Regions from separate parts of the Pseudoalteromonas sp. C8 genome, predicted to be linked through region 2. Evidence: predicted binding sites of a transcription regulator. Region 2 holds the regulator's gene; each other region holds the start of a gene.

Region 1 (5,656 bases), on a different contig from region 2:
CCTACATCAAGCTTTATACCAACATCGTGGAAAGGCCCTTTTATACGTAGTGGTATTTTAAAACCAGTGCTGTCATCAGTGGTCCCCTGTCCTTCGATTGATCCAACTATGCCTGTAACCAAACGGTAATTAACTGTTGTTTGCGGTAAATCAACATCGCCTTCACCTGATATTCTAACGAGTGGGCTAATAAGTGATAAATCAGTATTTTTACCAACACCATTAGTAAAGTTAAAACTTCCCGTTAGTGCAGAGAAATCTGTTTGCTCTGATTCTTCAAACCCGGTATCCAACCCTTCAGACGCAGCACCAAAGTTTCCTGAAATGAGTTCCTTACCTTTACGAACCATCTCAGCTATATTCGCACCTTTTACAGCTCCATCAGCAAACTCAAATCCAAGTTTTCCGTTAAGCGCACCAATAAACGACTTTTGACTTTGGCCAGTTGTGTTTAGGTTCCAATTTAAAGACCCCTTACCCATTAGCTTGTCAAAACCTGCCGCATCAGTTAATAAAGGCTGTGCATCTATACCAGCTAAGTCAAAGTTAGTTGATATTTTATAAGGTACTTGTTGTGCGTTTACATTGATAACGCCTTTACCTGACCCTTCATAAGCAGAAAAGCTATCTAGGCTTAGTTTTGCAATGCTATTTTTTAAAGCAACAGTAAATTGATTTGCGCCCAACTTAATATCGTTAGCTTTTAATCCACTTGAACGAATAACTACATTCGCATCTAGTGAATTTAACGCACTTAGATCAATTTTAGTGTCATCCCATACTATTGGCTCTGCAGGTTTATCATTTTGCTCTACTGGCTCTTCTTGTTTTGCTACTGCTTCAGGTAGGTACGGGTTTAAATCAAGCATACCTAAATCAATATCAGCATTTACAGCTAAACGCTTACCTAGGTTAAGCTCGCTCTTACCTTTTATTTCCAATGCGTCTAACGTCGCAACTAAATCTTCTAAATTAAATTTCTCACCTGCTAGGTGCATTTTACCGTTTACACTAAATGCGTTAAAAGCATTGTCTTTAGCGTTTAACTCTACACCTTGCCATTTCGCAATACTTTTAACTGACTCACCACTTAGTGCTAACTGACCTTTAATATCTTGGCCTTGCTTAGCTATACTCCCTTCGAACGTTAAATCAACTAAACGAGAATCTAAGGTTTGTTTAACATTAAAAGTAGCACCTTCGATTGCTTTAGCAGGAGTATCTAATTTTATATCAAGCTCAAAACGCTCTTGCATATAAGTAATACCCCCTTTTACTTCTAATGTTTTACGAAGTGATGGAAGTAAAATAGCGAGTTCTAAATCACTAATTTGTTGCTTAGTACCTGTTAGACCATCTAGATAAGTAAATGTGCCGCCATAAATAGCAACCTCACCTAACTCAATATCAAAGTTATCTGGAAGCTTTATCGCTTCACCTGATTGGCTTTGCTCTTTAGGTTGCTCTGCAACTGCATCAAACAACTGCCAATTAGCTTTACCATTTTTGTCGGTTTCTAATAGGATATTTGGTTCGTTTATCACAAACTTATCTAATTTAAATTCACCACCAAATAATGAAAACCAAGGTATGTGTACAGCAAGCTGTTTCATACTCGCCATCTCGGCGCGCGAACCTGATTCCATATTTGCAAAATGCACGTCGTTAAGTTCTAACTTTAATGCAGGGAATACGCTAAGTGTTTTATCACCTTTAATAGTAAGAGTGCGCCCAGTTGTTTGTTCTACCTGCTGAGACACTTTATTAAAAATAGTATCAGTAGGGATTAAAAACGGTGCGGCAACAATTAGTGCTATACATAGTAAAAGTATTACACCTACAATTTTAAGTAAGGTTTTCATGATCGTCCTTTCAAACGTGCAAATAATGTTCTTATCATAGCGAGTGTTAGCCTTAAAATCATTGTCGTTCTGATAAAAAAGCTTTTTATTAGATATTACATTCTTATCCTGAATCAGCCCTGAAACATTTTGATACCTTTAGGTTACAAATAAATATTGACCCAATGAAACCTTAAGGTTGCATTGATACCTACAGGTTACATATTGTAAAAATTTTAAAAGGAAATGAGCTATGTCTAATTACGATATTAAAAGTGAAGAAAAATTTATGGGTCAAAATGCATGGTTTTCATTATTCATGGGTATTACTTTATTAATCATTAGTGTTTACTCAATGCTTAATCAAACATCAGCCCCACTATTGTTTTTAGGAACTGCTGCTTTTTTAGGTTCATTCTTTATGTTTGTGATCAGAGGCGGGTTTACATGGAGAATGAAATACCACCTTACATATAAAGATGAATATTTAAATACCATCGACACTATTGCCTATAAACATGTTGTGCTTGGCTTACTTTTTAGTATGGGTGGCGTGTACTTACTCTCCGATACTCTTGCTTTAGAAGTATCTCACAGCATGATGGCTACATTTTACCTTGCTGTAATGAGTTTAATATACGGCGTATCAATTCTTTGGCAAAGCAAAGATTAGGAGCAAAAGTGCAAAATAAAATTGCAAAATACCGCAAAGAAGCAGGCCTTTCGCAACAAGACTTGGCTGATCTAATTGCGGTTTCACGTAAGACTATTAGTACAGTAGAAACGGCACGATTTACCCCTTCGGTAATAATTGCTCTAAAAATAGCAAAGCATTTTAATACCTCAGTTGAAAGTCTCTTTGTACTGGATGAAAATGATTGATACATGTTAAAGCATTAGTCTCATTTTATTAGCAAAAATACCGATTTAGTCACTTCAATTACAACGTATGGAGGACAGCGCTGTTGTTATTAGCGTAATTGCGCTAAAATAGACCAGCAAAAAAATATATATCTAAACCGGAGATTCTACAAGGCATGAAAAAACTGCTAATTTCACCGTCAAAAATGACGCTAGGCGAACAAGAAAATCAAATCTATCAGAACATTCTGAAGCAATCTTCAGAGTTAAGCCTTAACCTTATGGCCGTGAAAGTAGAAAACCACCCTGATGATTTTTTACCTTGGTGTTACGAATTGCTAAGTGCAAGCAGAGATCGTATGAACTACGATTTGCTAGAGCCACAGCAGTTACCAGTACTTAAGAAGCTACACGATCAGCTTATTTCAGCTATCAGCTTTTTACAGGTTAAAACTTTACGTATTGCTCCGTGGCCTGTTGTAAGTGTATTTGTAGAACAACACAAAGACGTTATTGCACTTGATGAACAGCTTCGTTTGGTAGACTACATCAAAAGCATTCGTGAACAGTCTCTTAAAGATATGATTCCTGAAGATTTACTTGCGTTTAGCGGTAAGCACATGGCATCACTTGATCCAAGCACATACAACTTTGACGTTGAATGGTTTGCATCTACAAAGAGTGCAAAGAGCTTCCATCAAATGCTTGGTGATTTACCAGGTGCTTTTGACGATGCACTAGTAAATATTCCACTTGAAGGTGATATTACTCAATACGAATATCAACAATTTGTTGCTGCTTATTCAAAAATATTCACCGACAACAACGAAAAACCAACACTTGCGCCTGCAACACGACTGCTTGCAATGCGTCGCCCTGATTTATTTACTCCGATTACAAATAATCGATTAGATGCATTATGTGGTGCCCTTGGTGTTTCTAAACTTAAAAATAGTGATTTTGAGCGTTACTGGCAAGATATCGTAAAAGGTATTCAAGCTATGTCATGGTATAAAATGGCTAAACCTAGTAACGAGTTAGAAGAACAATTGGTTGCTATTAAAGCATTAATTCCATGTTTCTTTCACTACGCTGATGCTAAAACACCAGATAACTCTAACTACATTAAACTGCTAACCAAGCCTAAACGTACTACAACTACAACAGGTAAAACTCAGCGTAGAGGTAAAGAGTCTGCAGAAATATTAGTAGACCGTGCTCTTGCTGCTGACGATATTCCTGAACACATTCGCAGTAAACGTGATTCAATTGTGAGTGAAGTACAAAAAGGTCGCAGCGTAAACGAAACAATTAGCCTTATGCGCACTATATTCGGTTAAAATCTTCTAATTTAGCCGTACTTTTATGGTGCGGCTAGGTTAATTTATGCACCAGCAATGTGCGCAACATCTTCCTTCATGTTATATCCCCATCCTATTCATAAAATTCAAGCTCATGTTTTTAATAAATAAAAAATAATTTTTAATAAAAAATAATGAAGCTGGCACATACAGTGCAATTATCCCGTTAGTTAAACAATAAAAAGCCGTCAGCCTAAAGGTTCCGAATACATAATAAAAACCTTGGCGAGCAAAAATCATATAACGGGAAATGGACATGCTAAAACTAAAAAAAACCATCGCTATAAGTGCTATAGCATTAATGGGCGCAACATCTTTAACGTCAACAGCCGTACATGCTGAAGTAACAGCAAACGCAGCGGCAACATCAAACTACTTATGGCGTGGTCAAGAGCAAACTGGGGGCGATGCAGCTATTTCAGGCGGTATTGATTACGCCAATGAATCGGGCTTTTATGCAGGTACTTGGGCTTCAAATGCATCGTGGGCAGATGAAATGACCTATGAGCTTGATTTATACGCAGGCTTTGGTGGCGACATTAACGAAAGCGTTAGCTACGATGTTGGCTATATTTATTACGCTTACCCAGATGCCGCTTCTGAGGCTGACGCAGATTTCTCTGAAATTTACGGTAGCATCAGTGTTGAAGGCTTTACATTTGGTGCTTCAGTACTTGCAACATCAGCTGCAAGTGGTGATGGTACAGACTTTGGTGATTCACTTTACCTAACAGCTGATTACGGTTTTGCTGTTGGCAGTAACGGCACTGAAATGGCACTTCACTTAGGCCATTACTCTGGTGACTTTATTGGCGATGATAATATCTTAGATTACGGTGTATCAATTTCGAAAGACGGTTTTACTTTTGGTTTGTCTGATACAGATATGGATGATTCAGATATTAAAGCTTACGTTGCTTATTCTGTAGACTTTAATTTATAAGAAAGAATGTGTTACTTGCTGCAACACGAAGGGCCTTTTGGCCCTTTTCTCGTTTTTGAACAAGCCCCCTCACATCTGTTAACAAACCGTTACAATTGAATAAAAACAATACATACTTTTTCCTTTATTCTATTACTTAGTCACTGGGCATTTATAACTGCCTAGCCATAAAATAGGTATAAAGGAATAATAATGAAATCACCTAACGCGTTTAGCGCCCTACTCGATATTTATATAAATCCTAGTAAAGCTTTCAATGGTGTTGAACACGCCAAAGGTTGGTCATGGTTAGCATTTATATGTATTACCCTTGCTAGTATCGCTAGTGTTTATATTTTTTACTCTAGTGTTGATATGCAGTTTTTGATTAATGAGCAAGTAGCAGCATCAAGTATAGATGCAACAATTGGCGAGCAAAAAGCAATTCGTCAAAGTATAGAGCTAAATGCAGAAAACCAAATTTGGTTTGCTCTGTTTGGCGGCGTAATTGCGCTGGCTATCATGAATGCACTCATGGCACTTTATTATATGCTTGTGGCTAAACAAGATCCTGAATCAGAACATAGCTACGGAGCTTGGTATGGATTCTCTACCTGGACAATGATGCCAGTTGTTATTTCAAGCCTAGGCACAATTGCTCTTGTACTAAG
Region 2 (5,656 bases):
CTTCATCCATTAAATCGCGAACAATTTTTTCTGGCGGGTTAGTTAATAATGTACTCAGCGATAAAGCGCCTATAAAGCAGTTATGCTTATCAACAACGTACAAGTCATCGGTACCTTCTGGTAACTCGCCACGTAGCCTAATATATCTAAGTACAACATCGAGCGTAACATCAGGGCGAATGGTCACCGTATCGGTGTTCATTAGCGCGCCAGCAGAACGCTCTTGATACGAAAGTGCTTGTGTTGCACGTTCACGGTCTTGAATGTCCATCGCGCTAACAACGTCTTTATAAACGGTGTCCGGCAGACTACGTAATACTTCACCTAAGTCATCGTGGCCCATATCTTCTGTTGCGGCTGCAATGTGCTTAGGTTCCATTTGGGCAATAATGCCTAAACGAACATCTTCTGAGAGTTCTTCAAGAACATCGCCTTGCACATCAGGATCAACCAACTGCCAAAGGAGTCGGCGAATTTTATGTGGTGATGATTCTAATAATAATGCGGTATCACAAGGAGCTGTTTTTGCGAGCATGCGCCTAACTTGAACAAATTGACCACTATTGAGTGACTTAGTCACCTGTTTTAGTTGCTGTAGTGGGTAATCTTGTTCAAAAGCTTCAGGCATTGGCGTCCTTTATAAATTTTTATATTACTTTATGGGGAGAGGTGAGTTAACTGGCGTCACTAACCGTATTTATTTTATATATCTGTTTTAGTTGGGGCATTAGTAATGCGAGCATTATTTTTATAACTGTTTATTCTTGTTCATTAAAACGTTGTGCTATTAATTCTCCAACAGCGTGTAAAGCTTGCTCAGAATCGGGGCCTTTACATACAACTTTTACTTCTTTGCCTTGGCTACTTTCAAGTAACATTAGTGCAAGTACGCTATCGCCTGCGGCTTCTTTGTCATCTTGAAATAATGTAATTGTCGCATCAAACTGCACTGCTAATTGGGCAAGTACGGTGGCTGCTCTGGCGTGCAATCCTAATTTGTTTTTTATTAAAAAAGTGTCTTCACAATGCATAACTTACTCTACCTAAGCTGAACAGGTGATTATTCAGCTATATTATTTTTCTTGTTCGCGATGGCGAATTTTCACATTGGGATGTGTCATTGCAAAACTTTCACCGATAGTTTGCGCTAAATATACAGAGCGATGTTGTCCGCCTGTACACCCAATAGCAATGGTTAAATAACTGCGGTTATTTCGCTCTAAGTGCGGTAACCACGTTTGTACAAATGTTTGAATTTGCCATGTGAATTTTTGCACTATGCTGTGATTGGCCAAATAATCTTTAACGGGTTGATCTAACCCATTTAAAGGTTTTAATTCAGGTTCCCAATGTGGATTTGGTAAAAAGCGTGCATCAAATACGTAATCTGCTTCTTTTGGTATACCGTATTTAAAACCAAACGATTCAAACGTGACAATCAGTTGCTTATCTTTTTTACCTAAAATCTTTTCACGAATAGATTCAGCAAGTTGATGAACGCTTAAATCAGTTGTATCTATCATAAAGTCGGCGCGGGTGATTAATACATCAAGTAATTCTTTTTCTTTTTTGATGGCTAAATCAAGAGGCAACGAGTCAATTGATAGTGGGTGTAATCTACGAGTTTCAGAAAAACGTTTGATCAATGTTTGATCGTCGCTATCTAAATAAAATAACGTAGGTTTTGCAAAGCCAGGCAAGTATTCAAGAATATCGTTAAATTCATCTTGTTGTTTAGGGATGTTACGCACATCAATGCTAACAGCAATTTTATCATAGCTATCAGACACACTGCGAACTAATGAAGGAAGCAAGTTAACTGGAATATTATCTACGCAATAATAACCTAAATCTTCTACAACGCGTAAAGCAACCGACTTTCCAGAACCAGAACGGCCGCTTATGATAATTAACTCCATTTAACACCCTTTATAAAACTATGATTGATTGACAATAACTTGGTAAAGCTCAGCATCTGATTTTGCACTGCGTAACTGTTTACAAAAATCTTTGTTGTTTAGTTTATCAGCAATGGTTGCTAGAGTCTTTAAGTGCTGCTGGTTATCGCCATCTGGTACGATGAGTGCGACGAAAATATCAACAGGGCGATTATCGATTGCATCAAAATTTATTGGAGTTTCGCTAACGAGTACTAAAGCCAAAGGCTCTTCTGCACCGCTCATTCTTCCATGAGGAATGGCAATGCCACGCCCTATACCTGTACTACCCAATTTTTCTCTGCTCATTAAAGCATTAAGAATATCTTGTTGCGGTAAATACGGAAGTTTGTCGTGAGCAAGTTCGCTAATGAACTCTAAAATTCTTTTTTTGCTATTAAAAAGGACCGCAGCTTTGCTGCAGTCCTGGCATATAAGTGAGCTTAATTTCATCATATTAGTGTCGAGCAAGCTTCTCTTTGTGTTTAATTACTTGTCGATCGAGCTTGTCGATCAACGAGTCAATGGCGGCATACATATCTTGATGTTCTGTAGAGGCAAATAACTCAGCACCGCTTACGTGTATGGTGGCTTCTGCTTTTTGATTTAATTTTTCTACATCGAGAATGACATGAACATTATTAATATGATCAGAGTGTCTTTCTAGCTTCGCAAATTTGGTATTAATATAGTCTCTTAGTGAATCGGTTAATTCTACGTGACGACCAGTTAAGTTTAGTTGCATAAGCATTACCCTCTTTTTTTTGCGTCTTAAATCAAACTTTTACGTTGATTTGACGGTGGAATAGCCAGAGATTCGCGGTATTTTGCGATTGTACGTCTCGCTACTTTAATTCCTTGCTCAGCCAATATATCCGCTATTTTGCTATCACTCAATGGTTTTGCTGAGTTTTCTGCTGCGATTAATTTTCGGATAAGCGCACGGATTGCTGTAGATGAACATTCACCCCCGTTTTCGGTGCTTACATGGCTTGAGAAAAAATATTTAAGCTCAAATATACCACGGGGTGTGTGCATATACTTTTGGGTTGTTACGCGCGAAATTGTTGATTCGTGCATTTCTACCATTTCAGCAACATCATTTAAAACCATTGGTTTCATGGCTTCAGGACCGTGTTCAAAAAAGCCTTGTTGTTGCTTAACAATACAATTTGTTACTTTTAATAGCGTGTCGTTTCTACTTTCTAAGCTTTTAATAAACCATTTAGCTTCTTGTAAATGCGAGCGAATAAACTGGCTGTCACCACTGGATTTTACAGTGCGAGACATTGCCGCGTATTGGCTATTAACACGAATTTTAGGCATGCTGTCTGGGTTTAACTCAACAACCCAGCGGCCTTTAATTTTTTTAACTGACACATCAGGAATAACATACTCAGATTCTTCTCTTACAATAGTATCTGCAGGTTTAGGGCTAAGAGTATGTATTAATGTCATTACTTCTTTAAGCTCTTCTTCTTTGAGCTTAGTTTTCTTCATTAATGTACGATAGTCACGAGCAGCTAATAAATCAATATGCTCGGTTAAAATCATTTTTGTTTCATTAATGTAAGGTGTTTCTTTGTCAAACTGGTTAAGCTGAATACACAAACACTCTTGTAAACTACGTGCAGCAATACCAACAGGATCAAACAGTTGGATGCGTTTTAATACAGCTTCAATTTCATCAAGTTCGACTTCGTTATCATCTTCGTTTTCTTGATTAAAGCTTTCTAAAATCTCTTCGCAGCTTAGTGTTAAAATACCTGAATCATCGACGGCTTCTACAATCGCAATAGCAATAGCTTCGTCTGTAGGGCTAAATGGCGTTAGTTGTAACTGCCACATTAAATACTCATGGAGCGTTTCAGTAGAGGCGCCTTGGTATATTGATTCGTCTTCAGGCATCGGACCCGATGATGCTGCTGGGGCGGCACTCATGTACTCATCCCAACTAACATCCATAGCCATGTCGTCACTTAGCGTGTCTTTTGCAAGTGCTTCACCACTATCTTGTTCGTATTCGCTTGGAGCATCATCGGCAGATGCGCTAACAGTTATGTCATCTGTATCTGCTTTTTGCTCGTTTTTACCTGCAGCGTCTTCTGAATAGTCTGCTTCTTCAACCTCTAATAGCGGGTTGCTGTCGAGAGCTTCTTGTATTTCTTGCTGGAGATCCAATGTACTGAGTTGCAACAAACGAATAGCTTGTTGCAGCTGTGGAGTCATTGTAAGTTGCTGGCCCATGCGCAGCTGTAGTGATTGCCTCATGTATCTCTAACAATCCTTTTATGTTGTTATAATTAATACTAGCAGATGCTTAAAGACATGGCGTAAATGTTACAGCCTAAATTGCTCGCCTAAGTAAACATCGCGTACTGTTTTATCATTTAATACGTGTTCTGGAGTACCTGATGCAATCAGCTCCCCATGAGAAACAATGTAGGCTTTTTCACAAACATCAAGGGTTTCTCTTACGTTATGATCGGTAATTAATACACCAATCCCACGATTTTTAAGATGTTCTATTATTTTCTTTATGTCTAATACCGAAATCGGGTCAACACCTGCAAATGGTTCATCCAGTAATATAAATTTAGGATCTGCTGCCAGCGCACGTGCTATTTCAACACGACGACGTTCGCCACCTGACAATGCCATACCTTGGCTATCACGAATGTGTTGTATGCTAAATTCATCTAATAATTTATCGAGAGTGTCTTCTCTAGCTTGTTTATTTAACTCTTTGCGCGTTTCTAAAATGGCCATTAAGTTTTGATAAACAGTCAGCTTTCTGAATATTGAAGACTCTTGCGGTAAGTAGCCAATGCCTAATCTAGCACGACTATGCATAGGTAAAAGAGTAATATCGTTATCGTCTATCGATATTTTACCTTTGTCGCTAGGTACAAGTCCTACTATCATATAAAACGTGGTGGTTTTACCTGCGCCGTTAGGGCCAAGTAAGCCAACAATACTGCCAGCTTTGACTTCAAGGCCGACGTTTTTTACAACTTCACGGCCTTTATAGCTCTTTGCTAATAGCTCTGCTTTTAATGTGCTCATGGTTGACCTTTGTCGCTTTTTTTACTTTTTTTAGTCTCGATTGGCACTAAAATTGTGTGAACGCGGTCAGTTGAGTTTTCATCTTTTTCGGCACTGATTAGCTGCTGCTCTATATCGTAGGTAATGCTTTTAGCATTTATTTTTTGTCCCGCTTGCGATACTTGTGCATTACCAACAAGCGTTAAAAAACGCTTAGATACATCATAACGTACTTCGTCAGCACTGGCGCTCATAGTCGTGCCATCTGATTGCTTTTCTTCAAAGTGCGCAGGGCTACCTGTAGCAATTAATAATTGTTTATTATCACCAAGTTCATCGCGTTTATGTACTTCTAAGCGGTCGGCTGTGATACGGCGGTTACCGTGAATAATTTCAACGTTTTTCTCAAAAATCCCGACATTAGCTTTTAATTGACCTTCTTGCTTATCGGCGCTTATTGAAATTTGATTTGCAGTCGGTTGCGTGTTTTGCTCTGCAGCACTACTATTAAACGCTAGTATAAGTGTAGGAATAATAAGTGATTTTAATATTTTATTGGTCATAATATATGGTTCGCGTATGGTTAATTAGTTTTATCACTTCGGTTTTTAAGTCGGCTTCTAGGCCTTTACCAGTGATTTTTAAATTGGGTCCAGTGATGATAACGGGTTGCT
Region 3 (5,656 bases), on a different contig from region 2:
CGTGCCAGCTCATCATTTTAGCGCTCGTGTATTGGTGCCCTTTATTTACGAAGATAACAATAAAGACTTATGGAATGGCTGGCTGCTTGAACAAAACGGCAGTACCTTATTTTTTGCAGGCGATACGGGCTACTCAAAACACTTTAAAGACATACAGCAAAAATATGGCGATATAGATGTGTGCTTAATACCAATCGCATCTTACTACAGTAAAGAAAGTGGTAAATTTTATCGTTACGTCCACACCACACCGGAGGATGCGCTCAACGCAGCACAAGAGCTTAACTGCAAAGTAATGATACCGTGGGGATACGGTAACTCAAGTTGGAAAATGGGTGACCACAGCAGTCATTCAGCCTTACTGCGCTTATTGCATATGTACACTAAAATGGATTCAAAAGTACCGCTGTATATTTTAAACGAAGGCGAAAGTATTTCACTATAACTATTTACTTAGCTGTTTTAAGATTGTTATTACATTAAGACAAATCCACAATAAAATTGAGAAATTAATGAAAAAATTAGCACTCGCCTTAAGCTTTTTATTAAGCACGCCAGCAATGGCTATTGATGTTGAACATACATCAACTCCAATTACTATTGATGGCGTATCAGAAAGTGCGTGGGATAAAGCCGCTTGGCACGATATGCCTTATTTAATGGATGGCACACTGCCATCAAACGATGCCGACTTTAAAGGGCGTTATCGCTTACTGTGGGATCAAAACTATTTATACCTACAAGCCGATATTGTGGATGACGTTTTAATAGATACACACCCCGACCCAACCTATAAATATTGGGATGACGATGCGCTTGAAGTATTTATTGATAGCGATGCATCGGGCGGTAATCATCAATTTAATCACACCGCTTTGGCGTACCATATTGGCCTTGATAACCAAGCCGCCGATTACGGACCTGATAAAAAGGCCCATTTGTATACCGACCACCTAGTCAGTAACTGGAAGCGCAACACCACCGCACCTTTTAACATTACTTGGGAAGTAGCAATAAAGCTCTACCCTAATGATTATAAAGAAGGAGCTAATAACACCCCAATTACACTTAGCGAAAAGCAAGTAATAGGCTTTATGTTAGCGTATTGCGATAACGATGGCAGTGACGTGCGCGAGCACTTTATGGGCTCACACGAAGTACAACCAGTAAATGGCGACAGAAATCGTGGTTTTATAGATGCCGACGTCTTTGGCAAAATAACCCTACTCCCTAAAAAGTAAGTAACTACCAATAAAATAATTGAACACGTATGTTGGGTTGAGCGAAGCGAAACCCAGCGAAAAAAAGCCCACCAACAAACACTGATACTTTACATTATCGGCTGTTTCAACTTTCCCTCTTCTCATTCCCTTCTCCTTGTGCAAAAAATCTTTAAATAAATTATTCACAAAGAGGTTAAGAGGCGCTGCGCTTTTAGAGGTAAATATATTATGGAAATTTCATAACAAAACGGTAGCTATATAATTTTAAGCTAAATACTGTCAGCTGACGACTTATAGCCTACAGCTCTTGTTTCCAAACACAAAAAAGCCGCTGTATTTTTCAATACAGCGGCTTTTAAAATCATTATTCTAAATTAATAGATTATGACTTAGGTCCACGACCTGCACGTTTACGTTCGTTTTCTGTAAGGTAACGCTTACGAATACGAATGTTTAGTGGAGTTACTTCAACTAGCTCGTCATCATCGATGAACTCAAGCGCTTGCTCAAGTGAGTAGTTAAGGTGTGGAGAAAGCGTTTGCGCTTCATCAGTACCAGATGCACGTACGTTAGTTAACTGCTTGCCTTTAAGGGCGTTAACTGTAAGGTCGTTATCACGGTTATGAATACCGATAACCATACCTTCGTATACTTCAACACCGTGACCGATGAATAAACGGCCGCGTTCTTGTAAGTTGAATAATGCGTTAGTAAGTGCTTTACCAGTTGCATTTGCAATCATTACGCCGTTCTTACGAACACCGATGTCGCCACCTTTGTGAGGACCGTAATGATCGAACGTATGGTACATAAGACCAGAACCCGAAGTAAGCGTCATGAAATCAGTTTGGAAACCAATTAAACCACGGCTAGGGATCATGAAATCTAAACGCATACGGCCTTTGCCATCTGGAGTCATGTTAGTAAGCTCACCTTTACGTAGGCCAACTTGTTCCATAACAGAACCCTGATGCTCGTCTTGACAGTCAATAGTAACTGTTTCAAACGGTTCTTCTAGAACGCCATCTACAGTACGTAAGATAACTTCTGGACGAGAAACTGAAAGCTCGTAACCTTCACGACGCATGTTCTCGATTAAGATACCTAGGTGTAATTCACCACGACCAGAAACACGGAAGCTATCTGGGCTACCAGTATCTTCAACGCGAAGTGCTACGTTGTGTACTAATTCTTTGTCTAAACGTTCACGGATATTACGTGACGTTACAAACTTACCTTCTTTACCACAGAAAGGTGAGTTATTTACAGAGAATGTCATTGTTACAGTTGGCTCATCAACACTTAGTGGTGGTAATGCTTCAACGTTTCCTGGGAAACAAACTGTATCAGAAATCTTAAGCTCACCAATACCTGTTACAGTTACGATGTTACCAGCGTAAGCTCTATCAGTTTCGATACGTTCAAGACCTAAGTAGCTTTGTACTGCGCCAATTTTACCATTACGTGTAGTGCCATCTGCACTGATAATAGTAACTTGTTGGTTAGGAGCAACAGAACCACGTTTAATACGACCAATACCAACTACACCAACATAAGAGTTGTAATCTAGTTGAGAAATTTGCATTTGGAAGTCACCTTCAGGATCTGCATCCGGTGGTGATACTTCGTCAACGATCATCTTGAACATAGGTTCCATGTTGTCTGATGGCTCGTCTAAATCTAGTGTTGCCCAGCCGTTGATAGCTGAAGCGTAGATTACTTTAAAGTCTAACTGTTCGTCAGTTGCGCCAAGGTTGTCGAATAAATCAAAGATTTGATCCATAACCCAATCAGGACGTGAACCTGGCTTATCAATTTTATTGATAACTACGATTGGCTTTAAGCCTTGCGCGAATGCCTTTTGCGTAACGAAACGCGTTTGTGGCATTGGACCTTCTTGAGCATCAACAAGTAATAATACTGAGTCAGCCATCGAAAGTACGCGTTCAACTTCACCACCGAAATCGGCGTGTCCCGGAGTATCTACGATATTGATATGGTAGTCGTTCCAAGAGATGGCTGTGTTTTTAGCCAAAATGGTAATACCACGTTCTTTCTCAATGTCGTTTGAGTCCATCACGCGCTCTTCGTTACCGCCGCGTGTTTCTAATGTACCTGATTGCTCAAGTAGTTTGTCAACCAGAGTTGTTTTACCGTGGTCAACGTGCGCGATAATCGCTATATTTCTTAACTTTTCGATGCTCATATATTTACTCAGAGAAATTAAATTCTCAATGATCCTGCAAGATCTACGCACTCATCCACGCTTTCGCGAGATGTCCCAGCATAGGATTTAAAAGGGCGCATATTATCCCTCATTAATGACATGGATGAAAGTTTATCCAATACATATTTTAAAACTTTCTCAATACTTTTACTAAGTATCTGTTTTATATATGACAATTATATGAATTAAATTTCAATATTTTTTTGAAAAACAGTCTTTTTGGCTATTTTTCCGATCTTTTTGTTACTCTTTTACATTTAGGTTATGCTAATTTCAGCTGATTAAATTAACAACAAATTACGCTCTGTAAATTTTGCACTAAAATGGAATATTTACGCACCAATATGGTGCGTAAATATATTCCATTTTGATGCAATGATATTTTTTTAATTTATAAACAGCCAGTTACAATAATGGCACAAAATCAGCTTAGTAAATACCAAAGCAATTATGCAGCAATAACAAAACCCAATAGTTGGAGGACACATGTCACAATCGGTTTTAGATTTTATTAAAGAAAATGACGTCAAGTTCATTGATTTACGCTTTACTGACACTAAGGGTAAAGAGCAACATGTATCGATTCCTCATCACCAAGTTGATGAAGATTTTTTCGAAGACGGTAAAATGTTCGACGGTTCTTCAATTGCAGGCTGGAAAGGCATAAACGAATCAGACATGGTATTAATGCCAGTTCCTGAGTCAATCAAACTAGACCCTTTCACTGAAGAAGCGACATTAATTTTACGTTGTGACGTAGTAGAGCCTTCTACACTACAAGGCTATGAGCGCGACCCGCGTTCTGTTGCTAAGCGTGCTGAAGATTACATGCGTTCTACAGGCATTGCAGACACTGTTTTATTTGGCCCTGAGCCAGAATTTTTCGTATTTGACGATGTTAAATACAAATCAGATATGTCTGGTTCTATGTACAAAATTGATTCTAAGCAAGCTGCTTGGAACTCAGATAAAGAATATGCAGATGGCAACACTGGTCACCGTCCAGGTGTTAAAGGCGGTTACTTCCCAGTTGCTCCAGTTGATGACTTCCAAGATTGGCGTTCAGCTACGTGTCTAGTTCTAGAAGAAATGGGCCAAGTAGTAGAAGCACATCACCACGAAGTAGCAACAGCAGGTCAAAACGAAATCGCTACTCGCTTTAATACAATGGTATTAAAAGCGGATGAAATTCAAGAAATGAAATATGTTATCCATAACATGGCTCACTTATACGGTAAAACAGCAACGTTTATGCCTAAGCCAGTTGTTGGTGATAACGGTTCTGGTATGCATTGTCACCAGTCTTTAGCTAAAGACGGTGTTAACCTTTTTGCTGGCGATAAGTACGGCGGTCTTTCTGAAGATGCACTTTACTACATTGGCGGCATCATCAAGCATGCTAAAGCAATTAACGCTTTCGCAAATGCGTCTACTAACTCGTACAAACGTTTAGTACCAGGTTTTGAAGCACCAGTTATGCTTGCATACTCTGCACGTAACCGTTCTGCATCAATCCGTATCCCAGTGGTTCCATCTGAAAAAGGTCGTCGTATTGAAGTACGCTTCCCAGATCCAACTGCTAACCCATACCTTGCTTTCTCAGCAATGCTTATGGCTGGCCTTGATGGTATCAAAAACAAGATCCACCCTGGCGATGCTATGGATAAAGATTTATACGACTTACCAGCTGAAGAAGCAGCAGAAATTCCAACTGTTGCAGCATCACTTGACGAAGCACTATCTGCACTTAGCGCAGACCGTGAATTCTTAACTCAAGGTGGCGTATTCACTGATGACTTAATCGATGCTTACATCGAACTTAAGTCTAAAGAAGTTGAAAAGCTTAACATGACAACTCACCCAGTTGAGTTTGAAATGTACTACAGCTGTTAATTAAGCTGTAAAAATATGTGTGTTCTCAAGCCCGCTTTGCGGGCTTTTTTAATGGTAAAATTAGTCAATCTCCACTAAAGTTAAGTTACCGATAAAAATGCAGGGCTGCAGAGTGAATAACAAGATTTTATTACTATTAATTACTTTAGGATTAAGTAATTATGGTTATGCCGGTGAAACAAAAATATACGCTTGGAAAGATAAAAATGGCGTATTAGTGTTCTCAGACACCCCTCATAAAGGGGCTCAAGAAGTAAAGCTCACCAGCCAAGATCTTAATATGCCTGCAACAAATACTGACATTTTCGACGAG

The links. The regulator sigma-54, encoded in region 2, starts transcription at its own class of promoters, with help from an activator protein. The targets are predictions, from matches to a motif close to GTTGGCACGNNNNTNGNNT.
Region 1: the regulator sigma-54 is predicted to act here: its motif matches at 4,203-4,221, upstream of GQR39_RS16590 (TorF family putative porin).
Region 3: the regulator sigma-54 is predicted to act here: its motif matches at 3,863-3,881, upstream of glnA (glutamate--ammonia ligase).

What each region holds. Positions count from the first base shown of each region.
Region 1 covers NZ_WTKT01000019.1:76,444-82,099, reverse strand. Annotated here, with positions in the region: gene GQR39_RS16610 (AsmA family protein) at 1-1,862, opposite strand, end outside; gene GQR39_RS16605 (hypothetical protein) at 2,095-2,514, shown strand; gene GQR39_RS16600 (helix-turn-helix transcriptional regulator) at 2,523-2,723, shown strand; gene GQR39_RS16595 (hypothetical protein) at 2,879-4,042, shown strand; gene GQR39_RS16590 (TorF family putative porin) at 4,320-5,006, shown strand; gene GQR39_RS16585 (YIP1 family protein) at 5,199-5,656, shown strand, end outside.
Region 2 covers NZ_WTKT01000001.1:325,115-330,770, reverse strand. Annotated here, with positions in the region: gene mgtE (magnesium transporter) at 1-628, opposite strand, end outside; gene GQR39_RS01520 (HPr family phosphocarrier protein) at 759-1,031, opposite strand; gene rapZ (RNase adapter RapZ) at 1,074-1,919, opposite strand; gene ptsN (PTS IIA-like nitrogen regulatory protein PtsN) at 1,938-2,390, opposite strand; gene hpf (ribosome hibernation promoting factor) at 2,395-2,682, opposite strand; gene GQR39_RS01500 (RNA polymerase factor sigma-54) at 2,709-4,208, opposite strand; gene lptB (LPS export ABC transporter ATP-binding protein) at 4,278-5,003, opposite strand; gene lptA (lipopolysaccharide transport periplasmic protein LptA) at 5,000-5,545, opposite strand; gene lptC (LPS export ABC transporter periplasmic protein LptC) at 5,535-5,656, opposite strand, start outside.
Region 3 covers NZ_WTKT01000011.1:39,105-44,760, reverse strand. Annotated here, with positions in the region: gene GQR39_RS12070 (MBL fold metallo-hydrolase) at 1-445, shown strand, start outside; gene GQR39_RS12065 (CBM9 family sugar-binding protein) at 513-1,241, shown strand; gene typA (translational GTPase TypA) at 1,606-3,429, opposite strand; gene glnA (glutamate--ammonia ligase) at 3,937-5,343, shown strand; gene GQR39_RS12050 (DUF4124 domain-containing protein) at 5,456-5,656, shown strand, end outside.